2 regions of the Nonomuraea sp. NPDC050643 genome follow, and region 2 is predicted to be linked to the other one. Evidence: riboswitches for the same ligand, from Rfam matches in the RefSeq annotation. Region 2 holds a riboswitch; the other holds the start of a gene.
The links. A riboswitch is a leader RNA that binds a small molecule or an ion and turns the genes downstream of it on or off. The one in region 2 is predicted to bind S-adenosylmethionine.
Positions count from the first base shown of each region.

Region 1: another riboswitch for S-adenosylmethionine. It lies ahead of thrC (threonine synthase); the one in region 2 lies ahead of AB0I15_RS40735 (aminotransferase class V-fold PLP-dependent enzyme).

Region 1 is NZ_JBFAIM010000105.1:26,278-33,750, forward strand. It holds gene AB0I15_RS63000 (DUF3263 domain-containing protein) at 1-176, shown strand, start outside; gene otsB (trehalose-phosphatase) at 216-986, shown strand; gene AB0I15_RS63010 (hypothetical protein) at 1,022-1,606, shown strand; gene AB0I15_RS63015 (MFS transporter) at 1,584-2,747, opposite strand; gene AB0I15_RS63020 (trehalose-6-phosphate synthase) at 2,764-4,188, opposite strand; gene AB0I15_RS63025 (RNA polymerase sigma factor) at 4,220-4,774, shown strand; SAM riboswitch class I at 4,854-4,995, shown strand; gene thrC (threonine synthase) at 5,009-6,241, shown strand; gene AB0I15_RS63035 (MoaD/ThiS family protein) at 6,266-6,541, shown strand; gene AB0I15_RS63040 (cold-shock protein) at 6,791-6,991, shown strand; partial or broken gene groEL (chaperonin GroEL) at 7,320-7,473, shown strand, end outside.
Region 2 is NZ_JBFAIM010000041.1:93,783-101,255, forward strand. It holds gene AB0I15_RS40720 (acyltransferase) at 1-343, opposite strand, end outside; gene AB0I15_RS40725 (NADH-quinone oxidoreductase subunit D) at 340-1,485, opposite strand; gene AB0I15_RS40730 (DoxX family protein) at 1,608-2,240, shown strand; gene AB0I15_RS40735 (aminotransferase class V-fold PLP-dependent enzyme) at 2,267-3,559, opposite strand; SAM riboswitch class IV at 3,602-3,717, opposite strand; gene AB0I15_RS40740 (TerC family protein) at 3,831-4,592, shown strand; gene AB0I15_RS40745 (cytochrome P450) at 4,592-5,785, shown strand; gene AB0I15_RS40750 (SAM-dependent methyltransferase) at 5,769-6,731, opposite strand; gene AB0I15_RS40755 (chaplin) at 6,920-7,153, shown strand.

The DNA.
Region 1 (7,473 bases), on a different contig from region 2:
AGGCCATCAAGGAGGCCTTCGGGTTCTCCGCCACGCGCTACTACCAGTTGCTCGGGGAGCTGATCGACCGTCCGGAAGCGCTTGAGCAGGACCCCATGCTGGTCAAGCGCCTACGCAGGTTGAGGGCCGTCCGCCAGCGCGACCGCGCGGCGAGAAGGCTTGGCATGCGCCCCTGACCCGCTGGGTACGGCAGCCGCGTGAAGAACATCCCTGGAATGAAAGCGATCCTGAGTGATCCGGCAGGCGCCGTGATCGGGCTCGACTTCGACGGCACCCTGGCGCCGATCGTGCCCGACCCCGCCAAGGCCGTGATCCACCCGAAGGCGCCCGAAGCACTCGCCGACCTGGGCGCGCACGTCCTCGCGGTGGTCATCGTGACCGGCAGGCCCGCCGCCACCGCTCTGGAGCTCGGGCCCGGTCTGGCCGCCGTCCCCGGGCTGGTCGTGCTCGGTCACTACGGCTTCGAGCGCTGGGAGGGCGGGCGGATCTCCGCGCCCCCGCCCCCACCGGGTGTCCCACGGGCCGAGGCCGAGCTGCCGCTGCTGCTCGGCTCGCTCGGCCTGGAGGGCGTCACCATCGAGGACAAGGGCCGGGCCGTGGCCGTGCACACCAGGCGCAGCCCCGACCCCGAGGGCGCGCTGGCCAGGCTACGCGAGCCGCTGGCCGAGCTGGCCGGCAAGCACGACCTGGTGATCGAGCCCGGCCGCATGGTCCTGGAGCTGCGCCCGCCGGGCATGGACAAGGGGCACGCGCTGAGCCTGTTCCTCGCCGAGCGGGCCGCGAGGTCGGTCATGTTCGTCGGTGACGACCTGGGGGATCTGGCCGCGTTCGAGGCCGTACGCGCCTGCGGGCTGCCGGGCGTGACCGTGTGCAGCGGCTCCACCGAGGTCACCGCGCTGGCCGAGCGGGCCGACATCGTGGTGGACGGCCCCGAGGGGGTCGTGGCGCTGCTCTCGGAGCTGGCGTCGGCGTTCAGCCGTTCGTGACTGATCTGCAAGTCGCGATCTCTAGTCTCGGGCGCATGTTCAAGCGCCACCTCGCCGTCGCGGCCGTCGCCGCGGCCACCCTCCTCGCCGTCCCGCTCCCCGCCGGTGCCGTCACGACCGGTGCCGCCCCCGCCCAGGAGCTCAGGCTCAGGGGCGGTCTCACGCTCTACATCCCCATCGCGTGGCATGTCCACCGCCGCGGCGACGGGGTCCAGGTGGTCACCGGCAGGTGCGGCAAGCCCAAGGGCTGGGGGACACCGGAATGCGACGCCTTCTACGTCCTCGGCCCAAGTCACATCAAGCGCGGCGCCGAGGGGTTCGGCCCCTACACCGGCAAGAACCCTTTCTACACCGCCAGCGACGTGCAGCCCTGCCCGTTCGACGACAAGTGGGGCGAGATCGTCGGCCCGAAGGTCGGCCGGGGGCTGCGCCAGGTCGGCGAGGGCCACAAGGCCGCCTACAACGCCTGGAAGTCCACCTGCGTCTCCTACTCCTCCGGCAAGGTGCGGGGACGCTTCACCCAGCGTGAGTGGTACCTCCCGAAGACCAAGCTCGTGATCGTCGACCAGTGGAACACCCCCGGCCTGGCCGACGCGCTCAAACACGCCGATTGGAAATGAGCACCCCGGTTGCGGCCAGCCCGATGAGCACCGGCGCCATGAGGAACGCCTTCCAGGTGCCGAAGCCGTCGGCCAGCGCGCCCAGCGCCAGCGGGCCGACGGCCATGGCGGCGCCCGCCCAGATGGGGGAGGCCGCCGCCGCCAGGTCCGCGCGGCCGCCAGAGCCGGCGATGAGCGCGGCCATCGCGAGCGGGAAGTTCAGTGAGGCGCCGAGCCCGCAGATCGCCAGCCCCACGTACGACAGCGCCGGCTCCGTGCTCAGCCAGAACACCAGCCAGCCCGCGAACGTCACCACCAGCGCGCACACGAACAGCGGCGCCAGCGGCAGGCGCAGCGCGAGCTGTGTCCCGGCGAACCTGCCCACCGCGAGCCCCGCGACGAACGCCGTCAGCCCGGTCGCCGCGGCGGCCGCGCCGATCCCCGTCCGCGCGGCGAACAGGTCGGCGGCCCACAGGTTGAAGGTGAACTCCAGGGCCACGCAGCAGAACAGCACCGACCCCGCCAGGTGGAAACGCCAGCCGGGCCGTCCGGGGACCGCCGTCCCGCCGCCCGCGTCCGCCGTCCGCCCGCCGGGCCAGACCCGGCCCATGGCCAGCGCGAGCAGCACGCTGGCGACCGGCGTGAGCAGCAGCGTGGCCCGCCAGCCGAGCGTCGTCTGGGCGACCACGCTGAGCGCGAACGTCACCGCCATGCCCACCACCACCCCGACCGCGTTCGCCTCGCTCAGCGCGGCCGGTCCCGCCGGGCCGTGGTGGTCGCTGAGCGCCGCCATGGCCGTGTAGAGCAGGATCGAGCTGAAGCCGCCCGAGACGCCGTAGCCGAGCAGCGTCAGGGGCAGGGCGTCCGATGGCAGGATCATGAGCAGGCCGGCGTTCATCCCGGCCAGCCCGATCCAGCTCGTCGCGCGCCTGCCCAGCCTCCGGGTCAGCAGGGGGAGCACGAACCCGGCCGCGATCGTGCCGAGGGCCATGGCGGTGCCGTGCAGGCCCGCCACGGTGGCCGAGGTCCGCTGGTCGGCGCGCAGGAGCGGCAGCGCGGCGCTCACGCCGTACAGGTAGGTGGAGAAGGTGCAGAGCTGCAGGTAGATGAGCCAGGTCGGGCGGTCTCTGATCAGTCGGACGGGCTGTAAGACCGTGGTCACGCGGTAGCTCCTCAGGTCAGGCCAGGGCGTTGAGCTGGGCCGCGAGCCACTTCTGCGGCGGCAGCGCGGTGGCCGCGGCGTGCAGCTTGTCACGGCGGGACCGGCGCTCGTCCACGGGCATGACCAGCGCGTCGTGCAGGGCGGCCGCGGTGCCGCTGATGTCGTAGGGGTTGACCATGAGGGCGTGCGGGCCCAGCTCGGCCGCCGCCCCCGCCTCCCGAGACAGCACCAGCGCGCAGTCGGGCGACAGGACCGGGCCCTCCTTGGCCACCAGGTTCATGCCGTCGCGGATGGGGTTGACCAGCAGCACGTCGGCCATCCGGTACGCGGCCAGCGAACGCGGATAGTCGTCGTTGACGTTGAGGATCAGCGGGTCCCAGTCGTCGGTGGCGTACTCGTCCTCGATCTCCTGGGCGCAGCGCTGCACCGACGCGGTGTACTCGCGGTATTCGGGCAGGTCGTGCCGGCTCGGGTAGGCGAAGGCCAGGTGCACCACCCGGCCGTGCCACTCCGGATGCGCGGCGAGGAACTCGCGGTAGGCCACCAGGCCGCGCACGATGTTCTTCGACAGCTCGGTGCGGTCGATGCGGACGATCAGCTTGCGCTCGCCCACCTGCTCCCGCAGCGCGGACATGTGCGACTCGACGTCGGGTTCGCAGGCCCGCTCCCACAGAGCGTCGCCGTCCACGCCGAGGCTGTGCACGCCGATGCGGGTCGTGCGGCCCTCATGGGTGACGCTCCGGCCGACCCGATCGGCCTCCGCGCCCAGGAGAGCCTCACAGCAGTCCATGAACGCCTGGGCCCACCGATCAGTGAGGAACCCGGCGTGATCGGCCCCCAGAATGCCTTCCAGGACCTCTCCGACCACTTCGTCGGGCAGCAGGGAGAAGTATTCGGGCGGCGCCCACGGCGTGTGACTGAAGTGCGCGATGCGCAGGTCGGGCCGCTCGGTGCGGAGCATCGCCGGGGTCAGGGTCAGGTGGTAGTCCTGCACGATCACGCGGGCGCCGTGCCCGGCCTCCTCGGCCAGCGCCAGCGCGAACGCGCCGTTGTAGTCGCGGTAGGACTCCCACTCGCGGGCGAACCGCGTGCCGAAGTTGGGCGAGTTGGGGATGTCGTAGAGCAGGTGGTTGACGAACCACAGGGTGGAGTTGGCCACGGCGTTGTAGGCACGGTGGAAGATGGCGGGCGGGATGTCCAGCATCCGCAGCGGGCCCGTGTCATAGCCGGCGTGGTCGATCCGGCCCCCGGGGGCCAGCCGGACGGCGCTGCGGTCGCCGTCGGACAGCGCCGCGCACACCCAGAGCACGCCGTCGTCCTTGGCCACTCCCGACAGCCCCGACACCAGGCCGCCGCCACCGCGCTTCATCGTGAGTTCGCCGTCGTCAGAGACGGTGAAGGAGACGGGTCCTCTGTTGGAGGCCACCAGGACGCTGTTCATCTAGGCTCCCTTCGATCATAGGATCCCAGCTATGGCGCTTGATGAGCTAACCGAGGAACTCGCCCGCTCCGCCGCTGCCGGGGACCATCGCGCACTTGGCGAGCTCCTGGCGCGGATTGAGCCTGACGTGATGCGTCACTGCGCCCGGATCCTGCCTTATCACCAGGACGCGGAGGAGGCCTCGCAAGATACGTTGCTGGCGGTCGCACGCAATATCGGACGCTTCGAGGGGCGGGCCAGATTCAGCACCTGGCTGCACATCGTGACCGCGAACTGCGCGCGGACGACCTACCGGTCGCTCAAGCGCCGGGCCGCCGAGCAGAGCTCGGACGAGCTGCCCATGCAGAAGCCCGACGTGCGGCGGGTCAGCGTGATCGCGGGCTCGCGGCTCGACCTGCTCGACGCGATGGAGGCGCTGGAGGCCGACAAGCCCGACCTGGCGCAGGCGCTCGTGTTGCGCGACATCGTCCAGCTCGACTACAACGAGGTGGCCGAGCAGCTCGGCATCCCGCTGGGCACCGCCAAGTCACGCATCCACCAGGCACGCAAATACGTGCAGGGAGTGCTCGGCGAGGACTACCGGTGAGACCGTGTGTCTCGAATGCTGAGACGGGTAGTAATTTCGGCCACTTAAGCGGGTAGAGTCCTTTTCAACAACTGCATATTGCTCATCCAGAGGGGTGGAGGGACCGGCCCTACGAAGCCCCGGCAACCCTCCCGGCTTGTGACTCGCGACCTGGCGAGGCCGACCGGGACAAGGTGCCAATTCCGGTTCGCGGTCAAGGTGGCCGCGGGCGAAGATGAGGGAAGGCCTCGCTTCATGTCGCTCGACTTTGGTCCTGCTGTCGCTCTGTCCTGCCGTGAGTGCGGCACGCGCTACCCCCTGGGCCCCAGTTTCGCCTGTCAGGAGTGTTTCGGGCCGCTCGAAGCGGCCTACGAGTTCGGCGACGTCACCCGCGCGGACATCGAGTCCGGCCCCGCCAACATCTGGCGTTACCGCTCGCTGCTCCCCGTTCCGGCGGACGTGACCAGTAAGCCGAATATGAACCCTGGCTGGACCAAATTGGTCAAGGCCGGAAACCTCGGGCGCGCGCTCGGCATCAAGTCCCTTCACGTGAAGGACGACTCGGGCAACCCCACCCATTCCTTCAAGGACCGGGTGGTCGCCATGGCCGTTGAGGCGGCGCGCAACTTCGGATTCCACACCCTTTCCTGCTCCTCCACGGGCAACCTCGCCGGCGCGGTGACCGCCGCGGCGGCGCGGGCCGGGCTCGACGCGTGCGTGTTCATCCCCGCCAACCTCGAGCAGGCCAAGATCGCCATGGCCCGCGTGTTCGGCGGGCGGCTGGTCGGCATCGAGGGCACGTACGACGAGGTCAACAGGTTCTGCTCCGAGCTGATCGGCGACCCGCTGGGTGACAAGTGGGGGTTCGTCAACGTCAACCTGCGGCCTTATTACGCCGAGGGCTCCAAGACGCTCGCGTACGAGATCGCCGAGCAGCTCGGGTGGCGGCTGCCGGAGCAGATCATCATCCCCATCGCCTCTGGCTCGCAGCTCACGAAGATCGACAAGGGCTTCAAGGAGCTGGTGGCGCTGGGCCTCGTCGAGGACACGCCCTACAAGATCTTCGGGGCGCAGGCGGCAGGGTGCTCGCCGGTCTCGACCGCGTACAAGGCCGGGCATGACGTGGTGCAGCCGGTCAAGCCCGACACCATCGCCAAGTCGCTGGCCATCGGCAACCCCGCCGACGGGCCGTACGTGCTGGACATCGCCCGGCGCACCGGAGGGGGCGTCGAGGACGTCACCGACGCCGAGATCGTGGCCGCGATCAGGCTCCTGGCCTCGACAGAGGGCATCTTCGCCGAGACCGCCGGCGGCGTGACCGTGGGTGTGCTGAAGAAGCTCACCGAGTCGGGCCTGCTCGACCCCGAGGCCGAGACCGTGGTGCTGAACACCGGCGACGGGCTCAAGACGCTCGACGCCATCAGCGACGACGCCGCGCCCACGGCCGTGATCCGGCCCTCTCTCGACGCGTTCCGCGCGACTGTCTGACAATCAGGAAAGGCGACATTAGCCATGAGCGTTTCTGTGCGGATTCCCACCATCCTGCGCACGTACACCCGCGGTAACGCGGAAGTCCGTGGCGAAGGCGCGACTCTTCGTGACGTGCTTGCCAAGCTGGACTCCGACTACCCGGGGATCGGCGCGAGAATTCTGGATGAATCGGGCAAGATTCGACGTTTCGTCAACGTTTATGTTGGGGAAGAGGACGTCCGTTTCGCCGAGGGGCTCGACACTCCCGCCCCAGAGGGCACTCAGATCTCCATCATCCCGGCGGTTGCCGGCGGCTGAGTGCCCGGCAACAGTCACGGTCCTTGAAGGCGCCCCTAGTGGGCGCCTTCTCCTTTTCCAGGCCAATTCAACGTTGAACTACCTGCGATGCGAAGAAATAGGCATTTTGCGGATTGACTCTGTTGCCAAACCCCGTGCCACAGGTATGGTCGAGGGCGATCGTCTGGCTGACTTTTCCGTTAAGTCATGCGATTACAGGTCTCGCGAAGGAATGGGCGAGATCTGAGAGACCAGTAAGAGGAGTCGGAAGTGGCGCAGGGCACCGTCAAGTGGTTCAACGCGGACAAGGGCTACGGCTTCATCGCGGTAGACGGTGGTAAGGATGTATTCGTCCATTACTCAGCGATCATGATGGACGGGTATCGGTCTCTCGAACAGGGGCAGCGCGTCGAGTTCGAGATCACGCAGGGCCAGAAGGGGCCGCAGGCGGAGTCCGTCCGCGCGGTCTGAGCGACATCACTGGTATGCACCGGGCGGGATCGCACGGCAGCGCAGTTCGTGCGAGCCGTCACCATCTTTCGTCGACTCCAGTGCGGCGAGCTGCTTAGGGCGGCTCGCCGTACCGGGTGACTGACCTGGGCGGGGGCGGCTGCCAGAGGGGTGTTCGCTTGCACTCGGCAGGGTAGAGTGCTAAACAGTTCGTTGGCACTCTGTGCAGCAGAGTGCCAACCCTCGGATCGAGACGATGGGGTCTGCCGAACGGAGATGCGGACCCTTGCCGTCGCGGGCGTCGGCTCGGTCCACGACAAGCCACCCTGTATCTGGGAGGTCTAGCCTTATGGCAGCCAAGATGATCGCGTTTGACGAGGACGCCCGGCGCGGTCTCGAGCGCGGTATGAACCAGCTCGCCGACGCCGTCAAGGTGACCTTGGGCCCGAAGGGCCGCAACGTCGTGCTGGAGAAGAAGTGGGGCGCTCCCACGATCACCAACG
Region 2 (7,473 bases):
TCACCACCGCCCCGATGACGACCCACACCCCGGACAGGAACAGCGCCGGTAAGGCGAGCGCCCGGATGCGCCGCCAGACGAAAGCGCCGATGCCCACGCCCCGTGTCTTCGCCCGATGCCAGGACAGCAGGTGAACGTGCCCGCCGACGTAGAAGAACAGCGGCAGTACCTGCAGCAGCCAGGTGAGGATCCACAGCCCGGAGGTGAAGCCCAGCGGGCTGGTGGGCTCGGGGCCGTGCGGCTTCCACTGCAGGATCGTGAAGGCCCAGTGCCAGACCACCACGACGATCAGGCTCAGCGCGCGGAGCCAGTCGACGTATTTGTCGCGTTCTTGGGCGTTCACTTGTCGATGTCGCCCACGACGAAGAACATCGAGCCCAGGATGGCGACCATGTCCGCCACCAGGTGGCCGGGCAGCATCTCGCGCAGCACCTGGATGTTGCTGTAGGAGGCGGAGCGCAGCTTGAGCCGCCACGGCGTCTTGTCTCCCCTGGAGACCAGGTAGTAGCCGTTGATGCCGAGCGGGTTCTCCGTCCACGCGTACGTGTGCCCCTCCGGCACCTTGAGCACCTTCGGCAGCCGCTGGTTGATGGGCCCGGCGGGCAGCGAGCGCAGCCGCTCGGCGCAGGCTTCGGCCAGGTCGAGCGAGACCTTGAGCTGCTCGAGCAGGACCTCGAACCGGGCGTGGCAGTCGCCGGCGCTCCGGGTGACGACCTTCACCGGCAGCTCAGGATAGGCCAGGTACGGCTCGTCGCGCCGCAGGTCGAAGTCCACCCCGGAGGCGCGGGAGATGGGGCCGCTGACGCCGTACTGCATGATCTGCTCGCGTGAGAGCACGCCGACGCCCCGCGTGCGGGCGATGAAGATCTCGTTGTGCAGGATGAGGTTCTCGATGTCGGGCACCCGGCGGCGGGTCTCGGCGACGGCCTCCGACACCCGGTCGAGCCACCCCAGCGGCAGGTCCTCCTTGAGCCCCCCGACCCGGTTGAACATGTAGTGCATGCGCCCGCCGGAGATCTCCTCCATGACGGCCTGGATGCGCTCACGTTCGTTGAAGGAGTAGAACAGCGGCGTCATCGCGCCCAGTTCGAGCGGGTAGGAGCCGAGGAACATCAGGTGGTTGAGCGCCCGGTTGAGCTCGGCCAGCAGCGTGCGTGCCCACACCGCCCGGACCGGCGGCTCCATGCCGAGCAGGCGTTCGGCGGCCAGCACCACGCCCAGCTCGTTCGCGAAGCCCGACAGCCAGTCGTGCCGGTTGGCCAGCATGATGATCTGACGGTAGTCGCGCACCTCGAAGAGCTTCTCCGCGCCCCGGTGCATGTAGCCGATGATCGGCTCGGCGGTGGCGATGCGCTCGCCGTCGAGCGTCAGCCGAAGTCTGAGCACCCCGTGCGTGGACGGGTGCTGCGGGCCGATGTTGAGGATCATGTCCTCGGTCGCCAGCTCTTTCGCGCCCGCACCGATTCCGACCACACGTTCCGTCATACGGCAATGCTGTCACTGTCGCCGGTGGTGATCCAGCACGGGGGATGGTCAAGAGATGGTATGAAAGCGCATCCCGAAGCCGGACATGGGGAGGAATACCTGGAACGGGGGGAGAAAGCACCATGAAGAGAGTTGTATTTGACGTCGCGGCCTTGATCGCCAGGATCGTGACCGGCGTGATCTTCTTGGCTCACGGCTGGCAGAAGTGGCAGGGCGGCCTTGGGGCGACCACGCAGGGCTTCAGGGAGATGGGGATCCCGTTGCCCGAACTGGCCGCCGGGTTCGCGACCGTCGTCGAGACCGTCGGCGGCATCTTCTTGATCCTCGGCCTGCTGGTCCGGCCGGTGGGACTGTTGCTGCTGGTCAACATGCTCGGCGCGATCGCGTACGTGCACGGGGGCAACGGCGTCCTGTCGGCGAACAACGGCTGGGAACTGCCGGGCGCGCTCGGGGCGCTCAGCCTGATGTTCCTGGCGCTGGGCGGCGGACGGATCGGGCTGGACGGCATCTTCGGCACGATGTTCCGCAGGCGCGCGGAACGCCGCGAGGCGGAGGACGACATGATCATCCCTTCGCACCGCAGGCCGGGCGGTCCTACCACGCCGACGGCGTCGACGACGCCCGCCGAGCGGCCGGAGGTGCCCAGGCAGCCCGCCGCGCCCGCTTCGGGCAGGGTCAACGACGAGGACATGAGGGACATCGACGCCCTGGTCTCCGACGAGCCGCCGCAGCACCGCAAGCCGCCGAACCGCTGAGGCAGGCACGCGAGCCGGGGTAGCGGTCAGGACCGGCGGCGCACCAGGTCCCGCAGCGCCTCGACGAGCCGGTCCACGTGCTCCTGCGTGCTGCCGATGCCGATCGAGGCCCGTACCGCGGAGGCGGTGTCGTCCTCGCAACCGCCGTCGGCCGTGCCCAGCAGGTGCCGGACGAACGGATGCGCGCAGAACTTGCCGTCGCGCACCCCGATGCCGTACTCGCTGGACAGCGCCTCGGCCACCTCGCGCGCCGAGTATCCGGCCACGGTGAACGACACGATACCGACCCGCGGGTGGTCGTCCCCCCACAGTGACAGCTCCCGCACGCCCTCGACCGAGGCCAGCCCCGACCTGAGCCGGGCGATCAGCCGCTCCTCCTCGTTCACCAGAGCGTTCCAGCCGGTGGCGGTGAGCGCGTCGCAGGCGGCGGCCAGGGCGATGGCGCCCAGCACGTTGGGGGTGCCCGCCTCGTGGCGCGGCTCGGGGTCGTCGTGCCACTCGGCGCTCTCGCCGACCGAGCGCACCGCGCCCCCGCCCTTCAGGTACGGCTCCCCCTCGGCCAGCCAGTCCCGCCGCCCGATCAGCACGCCGGCCCCGAAGGGCGCGTACAGCTTGTGCCCCGAGAAGGCCACGTAGTCCAGGTCGAGCGCGGTCAGGTTGAGAGGCCGGTGCGGTACGAGCTGCGCCGCGTCCACCAGGATCCGGGCCCCGTGCCGGTGCGCGATGTGGGCCAGCGCGGCGATCGGCCACAGCTCGCCGGTGACGTTCGAGGCGGCGGTCACCACCAGCAGCTTCGGCCCCTCGATCCCGGCCAGCGCCTCGTCGGCGGCGCGCACGGCCTCGCCGGGGAAGGCGGGCGGAGCCAGTCGCACGGAGGAGGGCCAGGGGAGCAGGGAGGCGTGGTGCTCGGTGTCGAAGACCACCGTGGTCGTGCCCGGGGGCAGGCAGCCGGCCAGCAGGTTCGTGGCGTCGGTGGTGTTGCGGGTGAAGATGACGGCGTCGTCGGGGCGGGCGCCCACGAAGGCCCGTACCGTGTGGCGGGCCTGCTCGTACCTGGCGGTGGTGAGCTGGGAGGCGTAGCCGGCGCCGCGGTGGACGCTGGAGTAGGCCGGGAGCGCGGCCGCGACGGCGGCGCTGACCGGCTCCAGACAGGGGGCGCTGGCGGCGTAGTCGAGGTTGGCGTAGCCCACCAGCCGGCCGCCCTTGACCGGGACCTCGAGGTCGGTGCCGAGCACGGTGGGAATGGGCCGGGTGCCCGGGGTGACGGCGGAGGTCGTCTCGGCGGCCGGGGCGGAGTTGAAGATCGTCAGCGTGGACATGGCGAAGCTCCTCGGGGTCATCGGACCCCAGGACAGCCACGGAGCCCGCGCTTGCCCGCCACACCTCGTGACGGACCAGGTCTTCACCCGGGGCACCCCGCCGCGGACGCGAGGGTTGCCGGCCAGCTAGCCGGGGCTTGTCGCTGGCACTCATGACCTACGTCCCGAACTATAACCGACACGAGGGTAAAAAACGCAAGCCGCGAACTTATACGACTCCTGACTCGTTGCTACCGGAAACCCGTCAGCCATGAGTTATGGAGGTGCGCAGATGTTGGACTGGGTGGCCGACCCGCAGATCTGGATCGGCTTCTTCACCCTGGTCGCCCTGGAGATCGTGCTGGGGATCGACAACATCATTTTCATCTCCATCCTCGCGGGCAAACTGCCCCCCGAACAGCGGGACCGGGCGCGCGTCCTCGGTCTGGCCGCCGCGCTCATCAGCCGGTTGCTCCTGCTGCTCGGCCTGTCGTGGGTGGTTCAGCTCACCGAGCCGCTGTTCTCGGTCGTCGGTCACGAGATATCGGGACGCGACCTGATCCTGCTGCTCGGCGGCCTGTTCCTGCTGGGCAAGAGCGTCACCGAGATCCACCACAGCATGGAGGTCGCGCCGGGCGGCGACGGCAAGAAGGCCGCCGCGGTCTCCTTCACCTCCGTGATCGTGCAGATCATGGTGCTCGACGTCGTCTTCTCGCTGGACTCGGTCATCACCGCCGTCGGCATGGTGGACGAGCTGGGCGTGATGATCGCGGCCGTCGTGGTGGCGGTGCTGGTGATGCTGTTCGCCTCCGGCCCGATCAGCAGGTTCGTGGACAGCCACCCGAGCATCAAGATGCTGGCCCTGTCGTTCCTGGTGCTGATCGGCGTGGTGCTCGTCGCCGAGGGCCTCGACCAGCACATCCCCAAGGGCTACATCTACTTCGCGATGGCGTTCTCGGTCGTCGTGGAGCTGCTCAACATCCGGATGCGCGGCAGGCACTCCAAGAAGAAAGAGGTCACTGAGCAGGAGGATCCCACTCCTAAGATGCAATAGTGGGCTTTGATCCTTGGAATCCGGAGTTCGTGGCGTACCCGTACCGGGTCTATGACGAGCTGAGGCGTACGGCGCCCGTCTGCTTCTTCGAGCCGACGGGCCAGTGGCTGATCTCGCGGCACGCCGACGTGAACACGCTGCTCAGAGACCGCCGCCTGGGGCGGTCCTACCTGCACGTGGCCACGCACGAGGAGTTCGGCCGGTCGGCCGAGCCGGAGTTCCAGGAGCTGTTCTGGCGCGTGATCAGGGCGGGCATGCTCGACGTGGAGCCGCCGGTGCACACCAGGCTGCGCCGGCTGGTCTCCAGGGCGTTCACGCCGCGCATGGTGGAGTCGCTGCGCCCCCGCGTACGCGCCATCGCCGAGGGCCTGGTGGCCGCGTTCGTGGAGAAGGGCGGCGGCGACCTCATCGCCGAGGTCGCCGAGCCGCTCCCGGTGACCGTGATCGCGGAGATGCTCGGCATCCCCGACCAGGACCGCCACCTGCTGCGCCCCTGGTCGGCCGACATCTGCGGCATGTACGAGCTCAACCCGTCCCCCGAGGCCCAGCACACCGCGGTACGCGCGGCCGAGGAGTTCGCCGCCTACCTCAGGACCCTGGCCGCCGAACGCCGCGGCGCCCCCGGCGACGACCTGATCAGCGCGCTCGCCCAGATCGACGAGCTGACCGAGGACGAGCTGGTCGGCACCTGCGTCCTGCTGCTCAACGCCGGCCACGAGGCCACCGTCAACGTGACGGGCAACGGCTGGTGGTCGCTGTTCAGGAACCCCGCCGAGCTGGCCCGGCTGCGCGACGACCGCTCCCTGCTGCCCACCGCGGTCGAGGAGCTGATGCGCTGGGACACGCCGCTGCAGATGTTCGAGCGCTGGGTGCTGGAGGACATCGAGGTGCACGGCGTACGCATTCCGCGCGGCTCGGAGGTGGCGCTGCTGTTCGGCTCGGCCAACCGGGACCCGGCGGTGTTCGACGACCCCGACCGGCTCGACGTCGGCCGCGCCGACAACCCGCACATCTCCTTCGGCGCCGGCATCCACTTCTGCCTGGGCGCGCCCCTGGCCCGCATCGAGCTGATGGAGTCGTTCGGCGCCCTCCTGGACCGGGCGGCCGAACTGGAGCTGCGGCGGGAGCCCGTCTGGAAGCCCGGCTACATCATCAGGGGCCTGCACTCCCTGGAGCTCAACGTCGCTGGCTGAGCCAGCCGAAGCCACCGAGCCCCGACGGATCGATCAGCTCGCCCTCCTCGGAGGCCCGCGCCAGCGCCCTGAGGTAACCGCGCGGATCGACCCGGGCCAGGTCGATCGGCGGGCGGGCGCCGGTGATCCCCAGCTCCCGCAGCGCGTCGCGCTGTGTGGACAAACCTGTGGATGACGCTCCGGCCCGCCGCCCGGCGTCCGCGCACGCGTCGAGCGCCACGTGGGCCGTGATGTCGCAGGTCCCGTCGGGTACGGGCGTCACGACGGCCCCGTCGCGGTAACCGGTCAGCGTGCCGTGCAGCGGCCGGTTATCCACAGGATGTGCATAATCCACGGCGATGGCCCGGCCTGCGGTGAGACGTACCAGGACCGAGGCCCAGGCCTGGTCGCGGGGTCTGCCGATCTCGGCCCGCGAGCCCACCCGCGACAGTGGCCACCACCGCTCCAGCCAGGCGCGATCCGCCGGCCGCAGCGGCCCGCCGAGACGCTCCTCGCCCGTGTGCACGTTGACCATGATCAGGCGTGGCCCCTCGGGCGTCTGCTCGACCACGTCGAGAGGCACGTTGTCGAGCCACTCGTTGGCGATGGCCAGCCCGGTGATGTCGGTGGGCAGGCTTCTGGACCAGGTGATCCGCTCGGGCAGCCCCTCCGGTCTGGAGGACAGCTCGACGGCCGTGACGCGGAGCCGGTCGCGCAGCGCGGGCTTGGCCAGGGACAGCACGTGGGAGAGCAGCGCTCCGTCGCCCGCGCCGATGTCCACCAGGTCGAGCACGTCGGGCGCGCCGAGATCGGCGTCCACCTCCGCCAGGAGCGCCAGCACCGCCTCCGCGAAGGCCGCCGAGGCGCTGACCGAGGTGCGGAAGTGGCCGGACGGGCGTTCGCGGAGGTAGAAACCCTCCTCGCCGTACAGCGCGCGCTCCGTGGCGGCGCGCCAGGTGAGCCACATGACCTGGACTATCTCATGACTGCACGTCGATACGCATCGTCATCCAATGACTACTCAATGTCGCGAAGTTGCGATAACGTTTACCCATTGTCATCGAGTGACTTCGCTCCGCCATCCCCTAAGTGGCGGAGCCGGTCGTTCCGAACAAGCACCTGCGGCTTCAGGCCGCGCAACTGAGAGGAGCCCTCGTGCTGAAGAAGGTCATGGTGGTCGCCGGAGCCGTCGCCATGGTGTCGCTGGCCGCCCCGGCCCACGCCGACATCACCAGCGGCAACGGCGGTGTGGCTTCCGGCAACCAGGTCAAGATCCCGATCAACCTGCCGATCAACGTCTGCGGCAACACCGTCGCCCTTGTCAACGTCCTCGGCGGCGTCGCCGGCTGCAAGGGTGGCGCCAACGTCTACGCGCCCACCCACCACTGAGCATGTGGTGAGCCCGGGCCGGCGCAGGCCGGCCCGGGCTCGGTCTTCCGGTCGGCAGTCGGCGAACCGCCGGCCGGCGCACCTCCAAGAGGTCGCGCAATCCATGCGGGCGTCGGGTTCCCTTCCGGGACTCGGCGCCCGCTGCCATGCGATGAACCCCTCTCCTCATCTCTCCCGACAGGGGGTGCACCGTTTGTATGCCCTTGTCGCTTTTGTCGTTAACTCAACGCGCGGCAAAACACCAGTCACAAACTCAGTCCCCCCTGCCCGTTACCCTGGTCCGCAGTGCCATTACGAACGAGACGGCCACGCCGCCCCAC